2 regions of the Streptomyces nidicola genome follow, and region 1 is predicted to be linked to the other one. Evidence: predicted binding sites of a transcription regulator. Region 1 holds the regulator's gene; the other holds the start of a gene.
The links. The regulator HrcA, encoded in region 1, represses chaperone genes, less so after heat shock. The targets are predictions, from matches to a motif close to TTNGCACTCNGNNNNNCNGAGTGCNAA.
Positions count from the first base shown of each region.

Region 1 (9,190 bases):
CCAGTCCACCCCGTTCATGTCGGCGCGCCAGAAGTTGTCCCGCATGAGGCGCCCGGCCTCGTCGTACATCTGCCGCCACTCGGCCGCCGGGTCGACGATCTGGCTGACACGGGAGAGGTCGACGGTGATGTTCGTGTCGCTGTCGTCGTCGTGCGCGGGCCGCCGGTCGCTGGGGACCACCTTCAGGACCTCGCCGGTCCACAGCAGCACCCGCTTGCCGTCGCCCGTGACCTCGAAGTGGTCGGCGTCGGCGCCGATCTCCTCGATGCGCTGCTGGGCCAGGTCGTAGCGTTCCAGGCTGCTCTTCGGCTCCGGCGCGTCGAGACCGGCCCGGGAGTCGCCGAGCACGCCGCGCACCGGGTGCCGCAGCCACAGCACGCCGTCCTTGGCCGTCCGCAGCGTGGAGTAGCGCGCGGCCTCCACAGGGAACGGCACGATGCGGTCGAGCAGGCCCTCCAGGTCGACCCGGGTCGCGGGCGCGCCCTCGCTGTCGGGCGTCTCGTCCTTGTCGGGGGTGTCGAAGGGGCGGCCGTGCCGCTGCGGCCCGAACGGGGACGGGGTCGTCGCGGCCAGCGTGATCAGGTGCGGCCGCGAGCCGCTGACGAACGCGAGGTCGAAGGCGTGCTCGTCGTAGACCGGGTCGAAGGAGCGCGCCGACAGGAACGCCAGGTGCTTGCCGTCGAGCGTGAACGCGGGCGCGTAGTCCCGGAAGCGCAGCGGGGTCGCCTCGCTGACGGACAGGTCGGTGGCGTTGGCGAGCTTGAGCTGGCGCAGGTCGTGCGGGCCTGGGTGCGACCAGGCGAGCCACGCCGAGTCCGGCGAGAACGCGAGCCCACTGGCGTTCCCGTCCTCGCTGCGGTCCACCTCCCGTACGTCACCGCTGTCCCGCTCGACGAGCAGCACCCGGCCGTCGTGCGAGGCGACGGCGACGCGGCCGCCGTCCGGCGCCACCGTCAGGGCGAGCACCCGGCCGAGCCGGCCCGCCCCGAGCCTGCGCGGCGTGGCGCCCGGCGCGGCCCCGGTGGCGGGCGCGAACTCCAGGGCGTCGTCGCCCTCGGCGTCCGTCACCCACACGACGTGTTCCTCGCCGTCCACGCGGAAGGTGTGCGGGAGCCGGGCCCGTACGCCCGGTTCGGCGGCGAGCGCGCGGGCGGGGCCCGCACGGTGGGTCACCCAGTGCACGGCGCCGCGCACGTTCACGGCGCTGCCGCGTCCGGTGTGGTCGGGGGACGCGGCGCCGAACCAGTTCGCGGCGTCGACGGGCCGCGGCTGCAGATCGACGCGCTGGCCGCCGAGGCGGATGTCGAGCCGGCGCGCCTCCGCCCCCTCGCCCAAGCCGTCAACGACCCACAGTTCACCGGCACTTGCGTACACGACCCGCGCGCCGTCGGTGGCGGCGTGCCGCGCGTAGAAGCCGTCAACACCACTGTGTCGACGCAGTTCGGTCCCGTCGGGGAGGGAGGAGTAGAGCGCGCCGACGCCCTCGTGGTCGGAGAGGAACGCGACGCGGTCCCCCACCCACATGGGGCACTCGATGTTCCCGTCGAGCTCGGCGTGCAGCCGTACGAAGTCTCCTTCGCCCGACCGGTCGATCCACAACTTGCCCGCCGTGCCGCCCCGGTACCGCTTCCACCAGGCGGCCTCCCGCCCCATCGGCGCGGACAGCAGCAGCACCTGGGACCCGGGCCCGAACGCGACGCCGCCCACGGGCCCGTACGGCAGGGTCTCGGCGGGTCCGCCGTCCAGTGGCACGGCCCGCGCCCAGCTGCGGCGCAGCGAGGCCTGGCCGTGCGTGGTGGTGGCGAGGACCCGCCCGTCGGCCGTCCAGCCGCGCACCTGGGTCGTCCAACTCCCCCAGTGCGTCAGGCGCTTGGCGGGCCCGCCGGACACCGGGGCGATGTGCACCTCCGGCGCTCCGTCGCGGCGCGAGGTCCAGGCGACCGTCTCGCCGTCCGGGGAGAGCCGGGGGCCCGCGACGGGCATGTTGTCGGCGCTGATCCGCCAGGCGCGGCCGCCGTCGAGGGGCGCCGCCCACACGTCGTCCTCGGCGGTGAAGACCACCAACTCGCCGTGCAGGTGCGGAAACCGGAGGTACGCAGGAGTCGTCACCCGGCCCAGCCTAAATTTGGCCGCCGCCCACGTCAGCCCGTCCGATCACTTGCCCTGGTAAGTCGGCGGGGGCGCCGTCACGGTGACGGTCTCGGTGACCGTGTTCGTGGCGCCCGGCGCCGGCTCCTGCGGCGTCGGGTCCTCGGACGGCGCCGGTTGCTGCGATTCCTGCGGGGGCGAAGTGGCGTCGTTCGCCGCGCAGTTGCCGAGCACGCCGACGCTGAACCACACCTTGTTGTCGATACGCCCGATGGTCTTTCCGCGCACGCACTTGCCGGAGACGACCCCGTACACCCACCCCTCCACGGTGATGTCCTTGCCGTCCTTGGTCTTCCCCCGGCACTCGACCTTCACCTCGCCCGACGTGGCGCTGCCGGACGGGGAGCTGCTGCTGTACGTGCCGTTGCAGCTGAGCCAGGCGACCTTGGCGTTCTGCCGGTTCAGCTCGTCGGTGGCCGTCTGGTCGGTGGTGATCGCGACCGTGGACACATTGAGGTCGCCCTCGATCGGCTGGCACGCGACGCCCGTGGCGACGACGGCAGCGACGAGGACCAGTCCGCTGAACCCTCTCGATCCCCGCATGCACGGCAGAATGCCAGCGGACGTACAGCCTCGGTAGTGCGGTTGCAGCCACTGTTGCAGTCACTGTGGGCGCACCCGTCGGACAGGCACCTGTGACAGGTACCTACCCCCACCGTCCCGTACGTCCCAGCAGCAACGCCACCGCCGCCGTACCGGCCGTCGACGTGCGCAGGACGCTCCGGCCGAGCCGCATCGGCCGCGCCCCGGCCTCCTCGAAGACCTTCAACTCCTCGGGCGACACGCCGCCTTCGGGTCCTACGACGAGCACGATCTCGCCGCTGTCCGGGAGTTCGGCCGAAGCCAGTGCCCCGCTCGGGGTGTCCCGGTCCTCGTGCAGCACCGCCGCGAAGTCTGCCCCGGCGAGCAGTGCGGCGACCTCCTTCGTCGTCGCGGCCTCCCCGACGACCGGAAACCGCACCCGCCGCGACTGCTTCCCGGCCTCCCGCGCGGTGGCCCGCCACTTGCCGAGCGCCTTGAGCCCGCGGTCGCCGCGCCACTGCGTGATGCACCGGGAGGCGGCCCACGGCACGATCGCGTCGACGCCGGTCTCGGTCATGGTCTCCACGGCGAGCTCGCCCCGGTCGCCCTTGGGCAGCGCCTGTACGACGGTGATCCGCGGCCGCTCCTCGGGCTCCACCTGGACGGGGCCCGCGTCGACGAGCAGCCGGTCCTTTCCCTCGCTACCGGTGACGACGGCCTCGCACCACGAGCCGAGCCCGTCGGTGAGGGTGATGACCTCCCCGGCCCGCAGCCGCTTCACGGAGACGGCGTGCCGCCCCTCGGGCCCGTCGAGCACATACGCGCGGTCGCCGGGTACTGTCCCTTCGACCACGAAAACGGGAGCGGTCATCAGGCGGCACCCCGCTGCGCCAACGCGGCCTTCGCCGCGTCGAGTTCGGCCGCGAGGACCTCCACGAGCTGCCCCGCCGGGAGCTCCCGCGCGAGCCGGTGCCCCTGGCCCGCCCACAGCGCCATGCCCTGCGGGTCACCGGCCTTGGCGGCGGCCTTGCGCAGCGGCGACGTCATGTAGTGCACCTGCGGGTACGCGGCGGGGGCGTACGGGCCGTGCTCACGCATGAACCGGTTGACGAGCCCGCGGGCGGGCCGCCCGGAGAAGGCACGGGTCAGTTCGGTCCGGGTGAACAGCGGGTTGGTCATGGCCTGCTTGTGCGGCTCCGGTGCCCCGGACTCCGGGGTGACCAGGAACGCGGTGCCGAGCTGTGCGAAGTCGGCGCCGGCCGCGAGCACAGCGGCGATCTGGGCGCCGCGCATGATTCCGCCGGCGGCGATGATGGGCAGCTGCACGGCCTCGCGCACCTGCACGATCAGCGACAGCAGCCCGACCCCGCTCCCGTCGGCCTCGGGGTTGTCCCGGTGCGTGCCCTGATGCCCGCCGGCCTCGATCCCCTGTACGCACACCAGGTCGGCGCCGGCCTCCTGCGCGGCCTGCGCCTCCTCCACCGTCGTGACGGTGACCCCGACCTTCGTGCCGACGCGCTGCAGCGCCTGGACGACCGTGCGCCGGGGGCAGCCGAAGGTGAAGGTGACCAGGGAGACGGGGTCGTCGACGAGGATCGCGAGCTTGGCGTCGTAGCCGTCGTCGCCGCAGTTGTCGGTCTCTCCGAGGGGGGTGCGGTACCAGGTGGCCTCGCCCGAGAGCTGGTTGCGGTAGACCTCGACGGTGGCCGGGTCGGCGTGCTCGGTCTGCGGCATGAAGAGGTTGACGCCGAAGGGCCTGGCGGTCAGCGCCCGCGTCTGTTTGATCTCCTGGTACATCCCGTCGGCCGTTTTGTACCCGGCGGCGAGGAACCCGAGGCCGCCCGCTTCGGTCACGGCGGCGACCAACGCGGGGTGTGAAGCGCCGCCCGCCATGGGGGCCTGCACGATCGGAAGCGGGGAGAGATCGGTCAGTGCGGAGGACATGCCCGCATCGTGCCACGTCCCCCGCGACCAACCGAATCGACGTCACGGGGCTCCACCCCGGACCCCGCTGCTCAAGCGCCGCAGGGGCTGGAAATGCCCACCCGCCGCACGACTCGGAGTGTCCGTAAGCCCGCACACGCGCACGCAAACACCCGGCTCCCGCCCACCTCCCACCACCCGCCCCCTCCGGGGGCGTCGGTCCGACGAGGTGCCGCCACCCGCCTTGGGCAATCTGCCGCCTGGGGCGGCAGGGTGGGCAAGGCGGCACCACGGTGCCGCGCGCCCATGACGACGGGCCCGCCCCCGGCGCAGCGACCGGCAACCCGGCGCCGCGCACCGCGGACACGCGTCGGCCCCCGGTGCCGCACACCGGGGGCCGACCTTGCCTACGACGGCCGACTCAACGGCCGTTGAACGCGTCCTTCAGGCGGGAGAAGAGCCCCTGCTGACCCGGCTGGAACTGCCCCGTGGGCCGCTCCTCGCCGCGCAGCTTGGCAAGCTCCCGCAGCACCCGCTCCTGCTCCGGGTCCAACTTCTGCGGCGTCATGACCTCGACATGCACGATGAGGTCACCACGGCCGCCGCCCCGCAGATGCGTGACACCACGCCCGTGCAGCGGAACCGACTGACCGGACTGCGTGCCCGGCCGGATGTCGATCTCCTCCGTGCCGTCGAGCGTCTCCAGCGGCACCTTCGTGCCGAGGGCCGCCGCCGTCATCGGGATGGTGACCGTGCAGTGCAGATCGTCGCCGCGCCGCTGGAACGTCGGGTGCGGGAGTTCGTGGATCTCCACGTACAGGTCACCGGCGGGGCCGCCACCGGGGCCGACCTCGCCCTCACCCGCGAGCTGGATCCGCGTCCCGTTGTCCACACCGGCCGGGATCTTCACGGTCAGCGTCCGACGGGAGCGGATGCGCCCGTCGCCCGCGCACTCCGGGCACGGAGTGGGCACGACCGTGCCGAAGCCCTGGCACTGCGGGCACGGCCGCGAGGTCATGACCTGGCCGAGGAAGGACCGCGTGACCTGGGAGACCTCACCGCGACCGCGACACATGTCACAGGTCTGGGCGGAGGTCCCGGGCGCGGCGCCCTCACCGCTACAGGTCGTACAGACCACAGCCGTGTCGACCTGGATGTCCTTGGTGGTGCCGAAGGCCGCCTCGTCGAGCTCGACCTCGAGCCGGATCATGGCGTCCTGGCCGCGCCGCGTACGGGACCGGGGCCCGCGCTGCGACGCCGTACCGAAGAACGCGTCCATGATGTCCGAGAAGTTCCCGAACCCACCGGCGCCGAAGCCACCGGCCCCACCGCCTCCGCCGGCCTGCGACAGGGGGTCGCCCCCGAGGTCGTAGACCTGCTTCTTCTGCGGGTCGGAGAGCACCTCGTAGGCGGCGTTGATCTCCTTGAAGCGCTCCTGAGTCTTCGGGTCCGGATTCACATCCGGGTGAAGCTCACGCGCCAGCCTTCGGAAGGCCTTCTTGATTTCGTCCTGGGAAGCGTCGCGGCGCACGCCGAGTACGGCGTAGTAGTCCGTGGCCACTTACGACTCCGCCAGGATCTGTCCGACGTAACGTGCCACTGCGCGTACTGCTCCCATCGTTCCCGGGTAATCCATGCGGGTCGGTCCGACCACGCCGAGCTTGGCCACTGCCTCGCCGCCCGAACCGTAGCCGACCGACACGACGGACGTGGAGTTGAGTCCCTCATGGGCGTTCTCGTGACCGATCCGTACGGCCATGCCCGAATCCCCCAGCTCGCCAAGGAGCTTGAGGAGCACGACCTGCTCCTCCAAGGCTTCCAGGACGGGCCGGATGGTGAGGGGAAAATCATGTCCGAAGCGGGTGAGATTGGCGGTACCGCCGATCATCAGCCGCTCCTCCGTCTCCTCGACGAGTGTCTCCAGAAGAGTGGAGAGCACCGTGGAGACCGTGCCCCGGTCCTCCTGCTCGAAGGCCTCCGGCAGGTCCTGCACCAGCTGCGGCACGTCGGCGAACCTGCGGCCCGCGACACGGCTGTTGAGCCGGGCCCGCAGGTCCGCGAGGGACGATTCGCCGAACGGCGCCGGGCAGTCGATCATCCGCTGCTCCACGCGCCCGGTGTCCGTGATCAGTACGAGCATCAGACGGGCGGGCGCGAGCGAGAGCAGCTCGACATGGCGCACGGTGGACCGGGTCAGGGACGGGTACTGGACGATCGCCACCTGCCGCGTCAGCTGCGCGAGCAGCCGTACGGTGCGTCCGACGACGTCGTCGAGATCGACGGCGCCGTCCAGGAAGTTCTGGATGGCGCGCCGCTCGGGCGCGGCCATCGGCTTCACGGCGGTGAGCTTGTCGACGAACAGGCGGTAGCCCTTGTCGGTGGGGATGCGCCCCGCACTGGTGTGCGGCTGGGCGATGAATCCCTCGTCCTCCAGGGCCGCCATGTCGTTGCGCACGGTCGCCGGCGAGACCCCGAGCTTGTGCCGCTCGGTGAGCGCCTTGGAGCCGACGGGCTCCTCGGTGCCGACGTAGTCCTGGACGATTGCGCGCAGCACTTCGAGCCTGCGTTCATTGAGCATCGGCGCACACCTCCAGAAACAGCCGTTGCGATCATCCTGTCTTTGGCACTCCCTGTGGGCGAGTGCCAATCGTCCCCGGCTCAGTGTACGGCCGGTGGGTACGGGCCCGGCAAGGGCGCTAGCGTCGAGGTATGGAGCTCGCGCAGCGTATCGACTGGTCCTCGGTGGGATGGGAGGGTCTCGCGCCGAACGTGGGGCGGGTGCGGCTGCCCGGCCTCGACTGCACGAGCGGCCTCGTCGTGGGTGAAGACGCGGCGCTCTTGATCGACACCGGATCCTCACTCCGTGAAGGCGCCCGGCTGCGCGCCGACGTCCGTGCGCTCCTCGGGGCGCACCGGAGAGTGACCCATGTCGCGTTGACCCACCCGCACTTCGACCATGTGCTCGGCACGGCCGCGTTCGCGGGCGTCGAGGTGTACGGGGCGGTGGGCATCGACGTCCTCTTCGAGCGCGGCGCCGAGGGGCTGCGCACGGACGCGGTGCGGCACGGCGTCGACCCGGAGGCGGCCACCGAGGCGGTCGACATCCTCGTCACCCCTCGGCACCGGGTGTGCGGCGAGTGGACGCTCGACCTGGGCGGCGGCCTGACGGTGCTGCTCGCGAACATCGGTCCTGCGCACAGCGGCCACGACCTGGCGGTACTGGTTCCGGGGGCCCCGGAGATCGTCTTCTGCGGCGACCTGGTGGAGGAGTCGGGCGAACCGCAGGCGGGCCCGGACGCGGCGCCGCATCACTGGCCCGCGGCGCTCGACCGACTCCTGGACCTGGGCGGCGAGGACGCGGTCTACATCCCCGGGCACGGTTCGGCGGTGAATGCGCAGTTCGTCCGCGCGCAACGCGCCACATTGGCAGCGCGTTTCGGCGTGTCGTAGCCCTGGCCTGCGCTGTTCTCTTATCGTCTGCCGGATGCGCCAGTACTCTGCCGACCTCACGCCCCCGTGGAAGCGGAACAAGCCGGTCCCCGAGGTCCCGGCCGAACCGGACCTCGTCGTCGAAGAGATCTCGACCGGCTTCTGCGGAGCGGTGATCCGGGTCGAGAAGACGGCGCAGGGTCCGACGGTGACCTTGGAGGACCGCTTCGGCAAGCTCCGGGTGTTCCCGATGGAGCCGCGCGGCTTCATGATCGACGGCAAGGTCGTCACCCTCGTACGCCCCTCGGGCCCGGCCCCGACCCGCCCCGCCCGGAGCGCGTCCGGCTCGGTGGCGGTGCCCGGCGCCCGCGCGCGGGTGGCCCGGGCGGGACGCATCTACGTGGAGGGCAAGCACGACGCGGAGCTCATCGAGCGGGTGTGGGGCCACGACCTGCGCATCGAGGGCGTGGCGGTGGAGTTCCTGGAGGGCGTCGACGACCTCCCGGCGGTCGTCGCCGACTTCAGCCCCGGCCCGGACGCCCGCCTCGGCATCCTGGTCGACCACCTGGTTCAGGGCTCGAAGGAATGGCACATCGCCCAATCGGTGACGAGCGAACACGCGCTGGTCGTCGGCCACCCCTACATCGACATCTGGGAAGCGGTGAAGCCGTCCTCGGTCGGCATCGAGGCGTGGCCCCGCGTCCCGCGCGGCCAGGACTGGAAGACGGGCGTGTGCCGGGCGCTGGGCTGGCGGGTGGCCAACACGGGTGAGGCGTGGCAGCACATCCTGTCCCGGGTCCACACGTACAAGGACCTGGAACCGGAACTCCTCGGCCGCGTGGAAGAACTCATCGACTTCGTCACGGCCCCGGCCTGAACCTGCCCGCCGCGTTGCCCACCCCGGCCCAGGTCAATCCACCAGGTCCCGGACCACCGCGTCCGCCAGCAACCGCCCGCGCAGCGTCAGTACCGCGCGGCCCGCGGCGAACGGTTCCGCCTCCAGCAGACCGTCCGCCAAAGCCTTCCGCGCCGCCGCGAGCCCGGCTTCCCGCAGCAATGACAGCGGGCATCCGTCAAGGAGCCGTAGCTCGAGGAGGATCCGCTCGACCCGGCGGTCCTCCTCCGCGAGGATCTCCCGACCGGCCCCCGGCGAACGCCCGTCCGCGAG
Region 1 covers NZ_JBNBPI010000001.1:6,091,595-6,100,784, reverse strand. The annotation lists gene ACOKM3_RS27510 (S41 family peptidase) at 1-2,109, opposite strand, end outside; gene ACOKM3_RS27505 (hypothetical protein) at 2,155-2,691, opposite strand; gene ACOKM3_RS27500 (16S rRNA (uracil(1498)-N(3))-methyltransferase) at 2,795-3,541, opposite strand; gene ACOKM3_RS27495 (nitronate monooxygenase) at 3,541-4,614, opposite strand; gene dnaJ (molecular chaperone DnaJ) at 5,015-6,154, opposite strand; gene hrcA (heat-inducible transcriptional repressor HrcA) at 6,155-7,171, opposite strand; gene ACOKM3_RS27480 (MBL fold metallo-hydrolase) at 7,303-8,043, shown strand; gene ACOKM3_RS27475 (DUF3097 domain-containing protein) at 8,078-8,899, shown strand; gene hemW (radical SAM family heme chaperone HemW) at 8,933-9,190, opposite strand, start outside.

Region 2 (9,190 bases), 2.0 Mb from region 1:
GAAGCTGGTCGGGTACGGGGGCGTCGCCGCCTCCGGGGACCTCGCCGACATCCAGACCATCGCCGCCGCCCGCGAGCACTGGGGCACCGGGCTCGGCGCCCGGCTGCTCACCGAACTGCTGCGGCACGCCACCGCCTTCGAGGTCGACCAGGTGATGCTCGAGGTGCGCGTCGACAACACGCGGGCGCAGAAGCTGTACGAGCGCTTCGGGTTCGAGCCGATCGGCTTCCGGCGCGGCTACTACCAGCCCGGCAACATCGACGCCCTCGTGATGCGCCTGACCACGACCACCGGGAACGACGCGGCGAACGACACCGCGAACCACACCGCGAACGACACTGTGAACGAAGAGAAGACCCATGGCTGACGAACCGCTCGTCCTCGGCATCGAGACCTCCTGCGACGAGACCGGCGTCGGCATCGTCCGCGGCACCACCCTGCTCGCCGACGCCGTCGCCTCCAGCGTCGACGAACACGCCCGCTTCGGCGGCGTCGTCCCCGAGGTCGCCTCCCGCGCGCACCTGGAGGCGATGGTCCCCACGATCCAGCGCGCCCTGAAGGACGCGGGCGTCACGGCGAAGGACCTCGACGGCATCTCCGTCACCGCGGGCCCCGGCCTCGCGGGCGCGCTGCTGGTCGGGGTGTCGGCCGCGAAGGCGTACGCGTACGCGCTCGACAAGCCGCTCTACGGCGTCAACCACCTCGCCTCGCACATCTGCGTCGACCAGCTGGAGCACGGCACGCTGCCCGAGCCGACGATGGCGCTGCTCGTGTCGGGCGGCCACTCGTCGCTCCTTCTGTCGACCGACATCACCTCCGACGTACGTCCCCTGGGCGCGACCATCGACGACGCCGCCGGTGAGGCCTTCGACAAGATCGCGCGGGTGCTGAACCTCGGCTTCCCGGGCGGGCCCGTCATCGACCGGTACGCGAAGGAGGGCGACCCGAACGCGATCGCCTTCCCGCGCGGTCTCACCGGGCCGCGCGACCCTGCGTACGACTTCTCCTTCTCCGGCCTGAAGACGGCCGTGGCCCGCTGGATCGAGGCCAAGCGGGCGGCGGGGGAGGACGTGCCGGTGCGCGACGTGTCGGCGTCCTTCCAGGAGGCCGTCGTGGACGTGCTGACCCGGAAGGCCGTGAAGGCCTGCAAGGACGAGGGCGTCGACCACCTCATGATCGGCGGTGGCGTCGCCGCCAACTCGCGCCTCCGTGCCCTCGCCGAGGAGCGCTGCGAGCGGGCCGGGATCCGGCTGCGGGTGCCGCGCCCCAAGCTGTGCACGGACAACGGCGCGATGGTCGCGGCGCTCGGTGCGGAGATGGTGGCCCGCAACCGGCTGCCGTCCTCGTGGGACCTGCCCGCGGACTCCTCGCTCCCGGTCACGGAGCCGCACGTCCCGGGCCACCACCATCACGACCACGTGCACGAGGTCAGCAAGGAGAACCTCTACTCATGACCGTCGCGCTGATGTGGGAGGCCCGCGCCGTCGAGGGGCGCGGCGAGGAGCTGCTGAGCTGGGCGAAGGGGCAGGTCCTGGAGCGGGAGCCGGAGCGCATCGAGACGTTCCGGGCCCCGCAGGACCGGGTCCTCGTCATTACGTGGTGGGATGCCGCGTACGACGCTGATCTTCCGGAACTGCCGGAGCCGGACGGTGAGTTGGTGAAGCGGGCCGTCCACCGCTGGCGGTTCGAGGCGGCCTAGCGCTTCGCGGTGTACGTCAACAGGTAGCGCCAGAAGAGGAGTTGGCGCACCTCGCTGCCGGGGAGCAGGTGTGCCGCTTCCCGGCGGATCTCCGGGAGGCGCATCTCCGGCTGTCGCACGGGTGGTTGCGGCGGGGGAGTGCGGACGCCGCGGGCGCGCTCGCCCGCGTACACGGCGAGGCGCGCGACGGCGTTCGTCGGGGAGGCGATCACGTCCCACGGGGTGGCGCCGTCGTAGCAGCCCAGTACGAGCAGTCTGCCGCCGGGCGCGAGGGCCTCGCGGAAACGGGTCAGCGTCTCGAACGGCATGTGGTGCAGGCTCGCCAGGCAGCTGATCACGTCGTAGTGGGCGGGCGGGAGTTCGGCCTGCGCGGCGTCGGCGACGCGGTAGCGCGGCCCGCCGCCGGCCGCCTCCGCCACGGCCAGCGTCGCCGGATCCGGGTCGAGCGCGTCGACCCGGTACCCGTGCGCCACGAGCCGCCGCGCGAAGCGGCCGGTGCCGCAGCCGACGTCGAGGGCGGTGTGCCCTCCGGCGGGCAACTGGCGGAGCAGCAGCGGGTGGTAGTGGTCGTTGTGATCGAACGGCACGTTGGGCCTCCGGCGAATCGGGACGACGGGGTCGGGCCCCACGTCATGATTGCGCGGCACCGGGATTCCGGGGCGGTGCCGGGGCCGGCGCCTTCCGTATGCGCAGCCTGCACCGGGGGCCGCCTTGCCCACCCTGCCGCCCCAGGCGGCAGATTGCCCAAGGCGGGGGCGGTTGACTGCGGCGGGTGGGGAGCCGTGGTCGGCGCCGGGTCGCCCAAGGCGTGGTGCGGTACCCCGTCGGGCCGACGCCCCCGGAGGGGGCGGGTGGGTGGGAGATGGGCGGGAGCCCAGGGCCATTGCCTGCGGGCGGGGCAATTCGAGCCCCGCTGCGGGTGGGCAAATCCAGCCCCGCCGGCGATTGAGGCGCGGGGTCCGGGGCGGAGCCCCGTGGCCGGGACGCCGGTTCGGCACCATCAGCCCCGCGGGCGGAGCCCCGTGGCCGGGACCCCGGTTCGGCGTAATCAGGCCCGCGGGCGCAACCCCGACGCCTCAACCCACCGGGGCACCGACAAGCATCGTGGGCGCACCCGCCACCCGGGTAAGAAACACCGTCACCGCCCGCCTCCCGAAGGGCTTCGGCATCGCCTTGCGCCGCAACTCCTCCGGCTCGACCGCCGACCCCCGCTTCTTCACCGTCAGCACCCCCACCTCCCGCTCCCGCAGCAACGCCTTCAACTTCTTTACGTTGAAGGGGAGTTGGTCGGTGATCTCGTACGCGGCGGCGTAGGGCGTGGCGTGCAGCTCGTCCGCCGTCACGTACGCGATCGTCTCGTCGACGAGCCCGCCGCCGACCTCCTCCGCCACCTCGGCCACCAGGTGCGCCCGGATGACCGCGCCATCGGGCTCGTACAAGTACCGCCCGACGCCCCGCACTTCGGGATCGGGCAGCCCCCTGCCGACCAGCGCCCGCGGCCCCGGAAGCAGCGTCGCCCGCATCCGCCCGGGAGCGGTCCCGAACCACAGCACCGCCTCCTTCACGTCACCCCCGTCCGAGATCCACTCGGCGTCGGCCTCCGCGGGGATCGCCTCGTGCGGGATGCCGGGGGCGATCTTCAGCGCGGCGCGCGGCGCCTCGAGTGCGGTGGACACGGCCCAGGACAGGGGAGGGGAGTAGGCCTCGGGATCGAAGATGCGCCCCCGTTTCGTGGAACGCCGCGCGGGGTCCACGAACACGGCGTCGTACCCGGCCGTGTCCACCTCGGTGACGTCCGCCTCGCGCACCTCGATGAGCCCCGCGAGCCCGAGCGCCTCGGCGTTCGCCCGCGCCACCGCGCACGTCAGCGGGTCCCGGTCGACGGCGAGGACCCGGATCCCCGCGCGGGCGAGCGCGATCGCGTCGCCGCCGATGCCGCAGCACAGGTCGGCCACGGAGCGCACGCCGAGCCGCTCGAAGGCATCGGCCCGGTACGCCGCCACGCTCGTCCGCGTCGCCTGCTCGACCCCGTTCGGCGTGAAGTACATCCGGGCCGCGTCCTCGGCCCCGAACTTCGCCACCGCCCGCTGCCGCAGCCGCGCCTGGGCGAGCGCGGCCGAGACGAGCTCGGCGGGGTGCTCGCGACGCAGTTTCGTGGCGAGGGCGAGCTCCTGGGCCGGATCGTGGTCACGGAGTTCGTCGAGCAGGCCCTGGCCCTCGGGGGTCAGGAGGGCGGAGAAGGCGGCGGGCGAAAGGGAGGAGCTCACCCGGCCCATTGTGGGCCAGGCGGGCGACGGTGCGCGCCAGGCGGAGGTGTCGGCTCCGGAACGGGCCCGTGAGCTGTAAGGATCCGGCGCCATGCAACTAGTACGACAAAATGAGAAATCCGCCTCAAAGGGGACCCGGCGGAGACCTGGAACTCGGAAGGGGCCCGGCACCTCGACCGGCGCCCGCCTCCTCTCCCGCCTCATCGCCGCCCTGCTCGCCGCGTCCGCCCTCGCCACCGGATGCGCCGCCGGCACCCCGGAGCGGACCCCCGCGAAACCGGCCCCCGGTCAGCAGGCGCACAAGGGCCTCCAGGCCGCTCCCGCCCGCGCCCTCGACTCGTACGCGACGAAGCTGCGCGCCCAGCGGGCCGCGCTCGTCGCGGCGACCAAGCGCTGGGGCCTCGCCGACGTGCCGCTCACCGCCCCGCGCCCACCGGCGAAGAAGCCGGTCATCGAGGCGCGGAGGGGCTTCGAGGTCGACGGCCAGAAGGAACTCGGCCTGCCGCCCGTCTTCACGACGATCCCGACCACGGACAAGGTCGTCTTCCTCACCATCGACGACGGGGCCGAGAAGGACCCGCGGTTCCTGAAGATGATGAGCGAGCTGCGGATCCCGTACACCGCGTTCCTGACCGACGCCGAAGTCAGGCCGCAGTACGGCTACTTCAAGAAGATGCAGGCCCGCGGCGTCACCCTCAACAACCACACGCTCCACCACCCGTTCCTGCCCGCCCTCTCGTACGCGCGTCAGAAGCACGAGATCTGCGGCATGCAGGACGTCATCGAGAAGAAGTACGGCAAGCGGCCCACGCTCTTCCGGCCGCCGTTCGGCGACTACAACCAGGACACCCTGCGCGCCGCCAAGGCCTGCGGCATCGAGTACGCCCCGATCTGGAACGCCGAGGCGTTCGTGGACCGCATGGACTACCGCGAGTGGGACCGCAGCATCCATCCGGGCGACATCCTGCTCACGCACTTCAGGGGCCGCAAGGACTGGAAGGGCACGATGCCCGACATGATCCGGCACCTCATGAAGTACCTCACCGACCGGGGGTACGCGGTGGCGCGCCTGGAGGACTACCTGTGACACGGCGCGCGCCGTGGGCGCGGCTGCTCGGCTGTGCCCTGGCCGCCGCTCTGCTCGCCGGGTGCGCGCGGGAGGCCGCGCCGCCCCCGCGGCCTGCGGCGGGCGCGGAGGCGGCGGTCCCGCCGGTCGTCTCCCGCGTCCCCACCCGCGACAAGGTGGTCTTCCTCGCGTACGAGGACGGGGCCGGGCGGGACCCCCGCTTCGTCGACCTGGTCCGCGACCGGCGCCTCCCGGTCTCGCTGTTCCTCGCGGGCGCGGGCGGGGGTCGGGGCCGCCTCGGCGAACTGAGCGCCCTGGGCGCCCGGGTGCAGAACCGCACCCTCACCCACGCCCTCCTCCCGGGCCTCGGATACGTGGAGCAGCACGCCGAGATCTGCGGCCAGCGCGACCGCGTCCAGGCCCGGTTCGGAGCGGCGCCCCGCCTCTTCCATCCGCCCCGGGGCGCGTACGACGCGAACACGCTCCAGGCGGCGGCCGAGTGCGGCGTCGACGCGATCGTCCTGTGGCGCGAGCCGGCGGGGCGGCTGCGCCCCGGCGACATCCTCGGGGTGCGGGCGGGGACGACCCCGGATCTTCTGCGCCGCATCAAGGCCGAGGGGTACGAGGTGGCGGCCCTGGAGGACTACCTGTGACCCGCCGGTCCACCCATCAGCGGCGGAGTCGATTAGCAGTCCGCTTGACCGAGTGCTAATCGCAGTCATAGTCTCGGCCCTGGCACTCACCACTGGAGAGTGCCAACAGCGACGGGCAGGTCCGGCACCCGCGACGACGGATCCACCTGGTCGCCACCCCAGACTGTTAACCCCGTGAGATCTCCGAAGGGGGAGACCGGATCGTGACGACCTCCAGCTCCAAGGTTGCCATCAAGCCGCTCGAGGACCGCATTGTGGTCCAGCCGCTCGACGCCGAGCAGACCACGGCCTCTGGCCTGGTCATTCCGGACACCGCGAAGGAGAAGCCCCAGGAGGGCGCCGTCCTCGCCGTGGGTCCCGGCCGCTTCGAGAACGGCGAGCGCCTTCCGCTCGACGTCCAGGTCGGCGACGTCGTGCTGTACAGCAAGTACGGCGGCACCGAGGTGAAGTACAACGGCGACGAGTACCTCGTCCTCTCGGCTCGCGACGTGCTCGCGATCGTCGAGAAGTAATTCACCCAAGCTTTCCCAGCTTCCCAGAAGCAGAATGCTTTGAACCGCGCCCCTGGCCCCCGCTGATATTGCCGGGTGCGAGGGGCGCGGTTCGCTTTTTCGAGAGGACTGACTCAGCTCCATGGCGAAGATCCTGAAGTTCGACGAGGACGCCCGTCGCGCCCTCGAGCGCGGCGTCAACAAGCTTGCCGACACGGTCAAGGTGACGATCGGCCCCAAGGGTCGCAACGTCGTCATCGACAAGAAGTTCGGCGCCCCGACCATCACCAACGACGGCGTCACCATCGCCCGTGAGGTCGAGGTCGAGGACCCGTACGAGAACCTCGGCGCGCAGCTGGTGAAGGAGGTGGCGACCAAGACCAACGACATCGCGGGTGACGGTACGACCACCGCCACCGTGCTCGCCCAGGCCCTGGTCAAGGAAGGCCTGCGCAACGTTGCCGCCGGTGCCTCCCCGGCCGCCCTGAAGAAGGGCATCGACGCCGCGGTCAAGGCCGTGTCCGAGGACCTCCTCGCGACCGCCCGCCCGATCGACGAGAAGTCCGACATCGCCGCCGTCGCCGGTCTGTCCGCGCAGGACAACCAGGTCGGCGAGCTCATCGCCGAGGCGATGGACAAGGTCGGCAAGGACGGTGTCATCACCGTCGAGGAGTCCAACACCTTCGGCCTGGAGCTCGACTTCACCGAGGGCATGGCCTTCGACAAGGGATACCTGTCCCCGTACTTCGTCACCGACCAGGAGCGTATGGAGGCCGTCCTCGACGACCCGTACATCCTGATCCACCAGGGCAAGATCGGCTCGATCCAGGACATGCTCCCGCTCCTGGAGAAGGTCATTCAGAACGGTGGCTCCAAGCCGCTCCTGATCATCGCCGAGGACGTCGAGGGCGAGGCCCTGTCGACCCTGGTCGTGAACAAGATCCGCGGCACGTTCAACGCCGTCGCCGTGAAGGCCCCCGGCTTCGGTGACCGCCGCAAGGCGATGCTCCAGGACATGGCCACCCTCACCGGTGCCACCGTCATCGCCGAGGAGGTCGGCCTCAAGCTCGACCAGGCCGGTCTCGAGGTGCTCGGTTCCGCGCGCCGCGTGACCATCACCAAGGACGACACCACCATCGTCGACGGTGGCGGCAAGTCCGAGGACGTGCAGGGCCGCGTCGCGCAGATCAAGGCCGAGATCGAGAACACGGACTCGGACTGGGACCGCGAGAAGCTGCAGGAGCGCCTGGCCAAGCTGGCCGGCGGCGTCTGCGTCATCCGCGTCGGTGCCGCGACCGAGGTCGAGCTCAAGGAGAAGAAGCACCGTCTGGAGGACGCCATCTCCGCGACCCGCGCCGCGGTCGAGGAGGGCATCGTCTCCGGTGGTGGCTCCGCTCTGGTGCACGCCTCCAAGGTCCTGGACGACTCCCTCGGCAAGGAGGGCGACGAAGCCACCGGTGTCGCCGTCGTCCGCCGCGCCGTCGTCGAGCCGCTCCGCTGGATCGGCGAGAACGCCGGCCAGGAGGGCTACGTGATCGTCTCCAAGGTCAAGGAGCTCGAGAAGGGCAGCGGCTACAACGCCGCGACCGGCGAGTACGTGGACCTGGTCAAGGCCGGCGTCATCGACCCGGTCAAGGTCACGCGCTCCGCCCTGGAGAACGCTGCCTCCATCGCCTCCCTGCTCCTCACGACCGAGACCCTGGTCGTCGAGAAGCCGGCGGAGGAGGAGCCCGAGGCCGCCGGCCACGGGCACGGTCACTCCCACTGACCCGCTCCGCTTCAGTTGAAGCGACCGAGGCCCGGCTCCCCGTCGCGGGGAGCCGGGCCTCGGCGTTTGCCGGGGTGGGCGCCCTCGTGAGGTGCGGCCTGCACCGGGGGCCGCCTTGCCCACCCTGCCGCCCCAGGCGGCAGATTGCCCAAGGCGGTGGCGGTCGACCGCGGCGGGTGGGGAGCCGTGGCTGCGGCAGATTGCCCCAGGCGCGTGCGGCCGACCGCAGTGGGTGGGAGCCGTGGCTGCGGCAGATTGCCCCAGGCGTGTGCGGCCGACCGTAATGGGTGGGTGCCGTGGCCGCGGTGGATTACCCAAGGCGGTGGTGGGCGACCTCAGCGGGTGGGGTGCCGTGCTCGGCGGCGGGTCGGCAAATCCAGCCCCGCCGGCGTTTGAGGCGCGGGGTACGGGGCGGAGCCCCGATCTTGTGAGCCTCGCCGGCGGATTGCCCAAGGCGGCTGGCGGCACCCCGTCGGGCCGACGCCCCCGGAGGGGGCGGGTGGTGGGAGATGGGCGGGAGCCGGGCGATTGCCTGCGGGCGGGCTGGACAACTCAAGCCCTGCGGGCGGGGCGGGACCACTCGAGCCCCGCGGCGGGCGGGACGACTCGAGCTCCGCGGCGGGCGGGACGACTCGAGCTCCGCGCCGGGTGGGCGTTGCCAGCCCCGCTCCGTGACGAGACTCGCGGGGTAAGCGGCGGCGCCCCGATCTTTTGAGCCCCGCCGGCGATTGAGGCGCGGGGGGCCGCGGCGGTACCCCGTGGCGTAGGGAGAACTCCCTTACTGGGGACCGTACTTGCGGCCCGTACGGGACGTGATCCCGCCCAGGAGGACGCGCGGCGTCACCTTCACCACGCCCATGAGGGCCTTGTACCGGGGGTCCGGGATCGACAGCGACTTGCCACGCGCGAGGTCCGCGAGCGCCGCCGCCACCAACTTGTCCGCGTCGAGCCACATCCACTTCGGGATGTTGCCCGTACCCATCCCGGCCCGCTCATGGAACTCCGTACGGACGAACCCGGGGCACAGCGCCATCAGCCGCACCCCACTGCCCGCGAGGTCCTTCGCCGCGCCCTGCGTGAACTGCACGACCCACGCCTTCGACGCCCCGTACGTACCGCGCGGCACGAACGCCGCCACCGACGCCACGTTGACCACACCACCGCGCCCGCGCTCCCGCATCGCCCCGGCCGCCGCCGACGTCAGCCGCAGCACCGCCTCGCAGTGCACCTTCAGCATCGTCAGCTC
Region 2 covers NZ_JBNBPI010000001.1:4,092,897-4,102,086, reverse strand. The annotation lists gene rimI (ribosomal protein S18-alanine N-acetyltransferase) at 1-367, shown strand, start outside; gene tsaD (tRNA (adenosine(37)-N6)-threonylcarbamoyltransferase complex transferase subunit TsaD) at 360-1,454, shown strand; gene ACOKM3_RS18520 (hypothetical protein) at 1,451-1,699, shown strand; gene ACOKM3_RS18515 (class I SAM-dependent methyltransferase) at 1,696-2,286, opposite strand; gene ACOKM3_RS18510 (class I SAM-dependent methyltransferase) at 2,776-3,975, opposite strand; gene ACOKM3_RS18505 (polysaccharide deacetylase family protein) at 4,058-5,053, shown strand; gene ACOKM3_RS18500 (polysaccharide deacetylase family protein) at 5,050-5,685, shown strand; gene groES (co-chaperone GroES) at 5,889-6,197, shown strand; gene groL (chaperonin GroEL) at 6,319-7,944, shown strand; gene ACOKM3_RS18485 (SDR family NAD(P)-dependent oxidoreductase) at 8,723-9,190, opposite strand, start outside.
Region 2: groES (co-chaperone GroES) is a predicted target of HrcA. The motif match lies at 5,718-5,744, and genes of this name have one in related genera.